Regions from separate parts of the Herbaspirillum sp. FG34 genome, predicted to be linked through region 1. Evidence: predicted binding sites of a transcription regulator. Region 1 holds the regulator's gene; the other holds the start of a gene.

Region 1 (3,410 bases):
GAGCAACGCCCAGGCGGAACGCAGCGGATCGCCCTGGCAGGAATGTGAAGAAAAGTACCCGAAATGCGCTGATTTCAGGTGCGGGAATGTTAAAGTTTGCCCAGAACTGGTCGATAATCCATACGACAGGCGGGTGCGCTGCGCCCCCACCCTACAAGGAATACTGCCGTGAACGTTAACGACGCCCTCAAATCCGCTGCCCTCAACACCGAGCAGACGCAGACGCAAGCCCGCACCACCGCCCAGGGCGGCGCTGCCGCCGGCAACGGCGCGGCTGCCACCGCCGCCACCTCGGACAGCGTGCGCCTGTCCAGCACCTACCAGGCGCTGGAAACCAAGGGCGACAGCAAGAGCAGCAGCTTTGACGCCAAGAAAGTGGCCGAGATCAAGGCCGCCATTGCCAATGGCACCTTCCAGATCGATCCCGAGAAGGTCGCCAATGGCCTGATCGATACCGTCAAGACCCTCATCAGCGCCCGCCCGGCCTGATCACCTTTCGTTTTTGCAGAGGATCTTTCGCATGAATCCGGCCAGCAAACTGTCCCAGGAACACGCTGCCATGTCGCGCCTGGTGGAAAAACTGACCCAGGAACAGGCTCTGCTGGCCGAAGCCACTGCGGAAGGGCTGACCGACATCATTTCCGAAAAAGCTGCCATCGTTGCTGAAATGTCCACCCTGGCTGGCAACCGTCATGCCTTGCTGGGTACGCTGGGCTACAGCGCAGATGAAGCCGGCATGCAGAAGTGGATGAATGAACAGGCCAGCGAGGCCGACCGCGATCTCTGGGCCGGCCTCTTCGAACTGGCCCAGGATGCCAAGGAACTGAACCGCGTCAATGGCCTGCTGATCGGCAAGAAGCTCTCCATCAACCAGAGCGCACTCACGATTCTGCAAGGCAAGACCGGCACTGGCAATTTCTATGGCCCCGACGGTCAGAACAGCATCAAATCCTCGGGCCGTCGACTGGGTGTGGTGTAACGCTTCCCGCTCAGGCGCGGTGACCAGCAAAAAGCCCGGCATGGCCGGGCTTTGTCGTTAACGTGTCTGCAAATGTGGCATCGGCAAATACGGCATGCTGCTCATTGTCGTACTGCGGACTCAGGCCACCCCGCTCCAGGAATGCTCGCGCAGATAGGTACGCATGCGCGAAATCGCCTGGCTGTGCAGCTGGCATACGCGCGATTCGGAGACACCCATGACCGCACCGATTTCCTTGAGGTTCATTTCCTGCTCGTAGTACAGCGCCATGAGGAGCTGCTCACGCTCGGGCAGGGCCTTGATGGAATCCACCACTGCTTCACGGAAACCGCCGTTGATCAGGCTCTGCAGCGGATCATCCTCACCCTCGCCGGTCTGATAGCGGTCCAGGAAGTGCTCATGACCGCCCTCGTCGTCGTGAAAGTCCTCGTAATAAATCAGTTGATGGCCACCACAGTCGGTCAGCAGGGCCTGGTAATCGCTCAGACTGATCTTCATGTGCTGCGCCACTTCCGCCTCCTGCGGCTGGCGGCCCAGTTGCTGCAGCAGGGTCTGCATGGCCTCTTCCACCTTGCGCGCATTCTGGCGGATGCTGCGCGGCAGCCAGTCGCTGCTGCGCAGTTCGTCGAGCATGGCGCCACGGATACGCTGCACGGCATAGGTCTCAAACTGCGCGCCATGGGTTTCCTCATAGCGGTTGACGGCGTCGAGCAGGCCCATCATGCCGGCCTGGATCAGGTCGTCCACCTCTACGCTGGGGGGCAGCTTGGCCTTGAGCTGATGCGCCAGCTTCCTGACCAGCGGCGCATGCTGCTCCAGCACGTCGTTCTTGCCCTTTTTTCCCTTGACGTTATACATGCACGTCACACTCCCAGGCTGGCACCGTCGGTGGCCATGCGGTAGCTGCTGCCGGTCGCGTCCGGGGTCGCCGTAAAGCGCTTGGAGAGGCGCTGGAACGCCAGCGCCGCCCCGGCGAAGGGAAACACGTCCATCACTGCCCGGCCCTGCCCGGTGGCCCGGCGGATATGGTCATCGGCCGGAATCGACCCCATGAAATTCAATTGCGCCGCCAGGTAGCGGCTGGCAGCCTGGGCCATGTTGGCATAGACGGTGCGGGCTTCGGCTTCGGTGGCATCGTTGACGATGAGACTGAAGGGACGGCGACCGATACGGTCGCTCAGGCTCTTCAGGAGCACATAGGCCGATTTGATCGACGAGGCCGTGGTCGACACCTGAATCACGATCTCACCCATTTCCATGGTCGGCACCGGCAGCGACAGGTCGCGCGCCAGCACGCCATTGACCAGGGTGATCTCGGCCTGGCCGATCAGGCTGTCGAAGATCTCGGCCAGCCGTCCTGCGTGCGGGTCGGTGGCCGAAGGAACGCTGCGGCGGGCGATGCGCGCCATCGAAAATCCTTCCGGCAGCAGACGAGTAGCCTCGATCAAGGGACGCTCCATGCGCGCCACCTCCTGCAGCGTGGCCACGTCATGGCGCAAGCCGATGCGCGTCAACAGTCCGGTACTGGCCACGTCGCCATCCACGACCAGCACACTGTGCTTGGCCTGGGACAGCGAGGCCGCCAGGTTGATGAGCATGGCGCTCTTCTCTTCCTCGCCGAGGACGGAGAAGAAGGTAAACAGTCGCGGCACCGGCCTTTCCAGCATCCGGCGCAGTCCTGCTGCCTGGTCGATGTCGTAACTAGCCAAAGCTCACCTCGCGCAGGCCCTTGTCATTCATCGACATCGCGGTCGGCCCGATCACGCCCGGCAACTCGCCCTCCTGGAACTCGAAGGGCGCGGTTTCGCGCTTCTGCTTGAAGGCGCGGTCGGCCAGATACAGCTTGTTGGCCACGTGCAGGTCTTCCGGCACGCGCTGGCCATTGGCCACGTAATGCAGGTTGAGCTTGTGGCGGATCACCACATCGAGCACATTGCCGATGGTGGCGGCTTCATCGAGTTTGGTGATGATGCAGCCGGCCAGACCGGAGCTGGAATAGGCATGCACTACTTCGTTCAGGGTCCCGCCGGTGGCGGTGGCGTTCAGGCACAGCAGGCGCTTGATGTCCACGCCGGCACCGGCCAGCATGGCGTCCTGCTCGGCCACCATCTGATCGCGCTGGCCCACGCCGGCGGTGTCGATCAGCACGGTGTGCTTGCCTTTCAACTCTTCCAGAGCGATGCGCAGGTCGGTCTCATCCTTGACCGAGTGGACCATCACGCCCAGGATCTTGCCGTAGATGCGCAGTTGTTCGTAACCGCCGATGCGGTAGCCGTCGGTGGTGATCAGGGCCAGCTTGCCGGAGCCGTGGCGCATCACGCAGCGCGCCGCCAGCTTGGCGGTGGTGGTGGTCTTGCCCACGCCGGTGGGGCCGACCAGGGCGAAGACGCCGCCGTTTTCGAGCAGCTCGTTTTCGTTGGCCAGGGTGTTG
Region 2 (3,410 bases), on a different contig from region 1:
TGCGCCTGCTTGAGGTTCTGCTTGCGCGAGACCACATCGTTTTCACCCTTGCGCAGCTGGCCGTCCTGGCGGGTCAGATCCTTGCCGCCCCCCGGCAACACGGTGTTGGCGTCACCGCTGCCGGAACCACCGGCCATGGCCACCTTCAGCGGGGTCTTGAAGTATTCGGCAATACCGTTCAGGTCCCCCTTGGCGGTCGACCCCAGCAGCCACATGAGCAGGAAGAAGGCCATCATCGCCGTCACGAAGTCGGCGTACGCAATCTTCCAGGCGCCACCGTGGTGACCCCCGCCGCCTTTCTTGATGCGTTTGACGATAATGGGACGTAGACCTTCGTCGGCCATGCCTGTGCTCCTGCTTCAATACTGATGTCTGTGTGAATCGCCCTGCAAGCTGATCTCCCCGGACCAGCCTGGCAGCCTTACTTGCCCTTGGCCTGCTTGACGTGCTCTTCCAGTTCGAGGAAGGTCGGACGCTCGGTCGAGAACAGGACCTTGCGGCCGAATTCGATCGACAGGGCCGGCGCATAGCCATTGAGGCTGGCCAGCAGGGTCACCTTCACGCACTGGTAGATCTTGGTCGATTCGTGCAGCTTCTGTTCCAGCAGGCTGGAGAGCGGGCCCACGAAACCGTAGGCCAGCAGAATACCGAGGAAGGTACCGACCAGCGCGTGCGCGATCAGCATGCCCAGCTCGGAGGGCGGGATACCCACCGATTCCATGGTGTGCACCACGCCCATGACCGCTGCCACGATACCGAAGGCCGGCATGCCGTCGCCCAGCTTGGCGATGCAGTGCACCGGAATTTCGCCCTCGTGGTGGTGGGTCTCGATTTCGTTGTCCATCAGGTTTTCGATCTGGAACGCATCCATGTTGCCCGAGACCATCAGACGCAGGTAATCGGTCATGAATTCGATCAGGTGATGGTCCGCCAGCACGCCCGGGTACTTGCTGAAGATGGGGCTGCTCTCGGGCTCTTCGATATCGCCTTCGATCGACATCAGACCTTCCTTGCGGGATTTGGTCAGGATTTCGAACAGCAGCGCCATCAGTTCCATGTACAGCGCCTTGGTATAGGCACTGCCCTTGAAGACGGTGGGCAAGGCCTTCAGGGTCGCCTTGATCGCCTTGCCGTTGTTACCGACCAGGAAAGCGCCCCCTGCAGCACCGCCGATCATGAGCAGCTCGATTGGCTGGAACAGTGCCCCCAGGTGGCCCCCTGCCATGGCAAAGCCGCCGAAGACGGACGCCATGACCACGATATATCCAATGATGACTAACAAGTGCCTACTCCCGTCCCTGTGGCGTTGAGTGTATTTTCACGTTCATCAGATTACAGGTATTCCAATCAAGCAAATGAGGGAATACATATCCGAAAAACGCCCTTCCTTTTTGATTTACGGCTGAATTGGCACAAACTTGATACGTCGCGTCTCGCAGCCGCTGCCAAGGGCCTGCGCGGCTCCCAGCCCTCACATGCGCCACCCGTGCAGCACCCTGCCGCCGTCCTCGGGGGCGACCACGACATCAGGTGTAGCACCGGGAATATGAAACTCATAGCTCAGAAGCAGCGTCCCCGGCCGCATCTCGGCGCGCGCCTTGTGCCACAGCGCCTCCATCGCCGCCGGTGACAGGTAGGCGAACACCACGTCGTAATCACCGAAATCGAGCCGCAGGTAGTCGCCGCGCACGAAACGGCAGCGATCACCTGCCAGCATCGCGCGCACCCGGCTGACCAGCCAAGGCAGGGGCGCGATCTCGATACCGGTGAATTCGCTCTCGGGGCGGCGGCGCGACAGATCCAGCACGGCGCCGCCCAGGCCGCTGCCGATATCCATGAAGCGGATCGGCTGCCCCTCCGGCAGCAGGCCGGCCACCGCATCCCAGGCGCGCTGCCCGGAAGGATAGAACGGCACCTGGCTGCGGAAGGTCGACCAGAACAACACCAGCATGAACAGGAATACCGCCAGGAATACCCACGGCGGCACGTGCAGCTGCGCCACACCCAATGCGGCCACCGGGAACACCAGCAGGATCAGCCACCACCATATGGCCATGCGGCACAGACGCGCCAGCAGCGCGGCCATCACGCCATGCAGCAGGGCAGTCTGGAGGGGGGAAAGAGGAGCAAGACCGGCGCGCTGAAAAAGCACATCCAGCACATTGGCGCCGACCAGGGCCAACGCCAACAGCAGCAGGGCCCGCAGCGCCGGCGCCTGCCACCAGGGCCTGCGACCGGCGGCGGGGTGATTCTCAGGTTCGGACATCGAGGCAATCGGCCTTATTCTTTTTTGGTTGAACACCCTGGCCCATTACCGCCTCGCTGCAGACCTGCAGCAAGGCATTGGTACATCCCTGCTCCGGCTCAGGCCACAGCGGCCAGGACCGACGTGGCGACCAGGGGCGCGGCAGCAGCCACCGGCAGGGCAGCCTCGGCCAGACCCATGGTGACGGCATCCTTGGCCTTCTTGGTCTTGCCGGCCCGCGACGGCATGTGGCACAGACCGCACAGGTAATCCTGGTGCAGGTCCAGACGATGCACGACGAAATGGCCATTGCACTTGCAGCAGGGCGTGGTCATGAGCATCTTGCTTTCGAAGAAGCGCACCAGCGTCCAGGCGCGGGTCAGCGAGAGCACGGGTTCGCCGGCATCGTTGTAGCCAACCTGCTCCAGGTAGAGCTTGTAGGCCTTCATGACGGCTTCGATGCCATTGATGCGGGCGTGCTCCACCAGATAGCGATGGATATTGATGAACAGCGACGAATGGATATTGGGCTGCCAGGTGATGAACCAGTCCGTGGAGAACGGCAGCATGCCCTTGGGCGGCGAGACGCCCTTCAATTCCTTGTACAGCTTCAGCAGACGCTCGCGCGAGAGTGAAGTTTCGGATTCCAGCAACTGGAGGCGCGCCCCCAGATTGATCAGTTCGATGGCCAGCTGAATTTCCTGCGCCTCTGTGACAACGCTCTTCTTAGCCATGGTGCTACCCCCCGGTGATTTCGTAATAAGTCTGCCTGACCCCGACTCGCGTGCCGCCGGCAAGCGAACTCTCAGGCATGAATGCAAGACACAAACTTGATAAAGCGTTGAACGTCTTCCCCTCCGGCGCGTTGACTTCCCCTGGACACGCCGGCCCTGCCTTGTCTTGTTGTTTTACGAAATTTGTTCGCTGGGCTGACAGGCCATCAGAATGGCCGCATGCGACTGCGCCAGGCTTTTGTCCTTGTTGTAGTTGGTCAGCATGCCGAGGATGGCACCATCGTCGAAACGGAAACGCGTCAACATCATGTTGGTCGCCGCCAGTTTCATGATCTGCACATTGGACAGACCTTCGATCAGATCGGCAATCTCGGCGCTGATGCCCAGACGGAAGATTGCGGTCGGCTTGTCCGAACGGATCATTTGCTGCG

What was found. Region 1 encodes FliA, which starts transcription of late flagellar genes. Its sites were predicted from a motif close to CTAAAGTTTNNNNNNNNNNNGCCGNTA; they were not measured.
Region 2: motA (flagellar motor stator protein MotA) is a predicted target of FliA. The motif match lies at 1,397-1,423, and genes of this name have one in related genera.

Annotation. Positions count from the first base shown of each region.
Region 1 covers NZ_JBMDJS010000004.1:326,120-329,529, forward strand. The annotation lists gene flgM (flagellar biosynthesis anti-sigma factor FlgM) at 169-489, shown strand; gene ACODSZ_RS07655 (flagella synthesis protein FlgN) at 521-979, shown strand; gene ACODSZ_RS07660 (RNA polymerase sigma factor FliA) at 1,100-1,837, opposite strand; gene ACODSZ_RS07665 (MinD/ParA family ATP-binding protein) at 1,843-2,646, opposite strand; gene flhF (flagellar biosynthesis GTPase FlhF) at 2,681-3,410, opposite strand, start outside.
Region 2 covers NZ_JBMDJS010000013.1:73,962-77,371, forward strand. The annotation lists gene motB (flagellar motor protein MotB) at 1-344, opposite strand, end outside; gene motA (flagellar motor stator protein MotA) at 422-1,282, opposite strand; gene ACODSZ_RS16600 (class I SAM-dependent methyltransferase) at 1,472-2,266, opposite strand; gene flhC (flagellar transcriptional regulator FlhC) at 2,365-2,979, opposite strand; gene flhD (flagellar transcriptional regulator FlhD) at 3,154-3,410, opposite strand, start outside.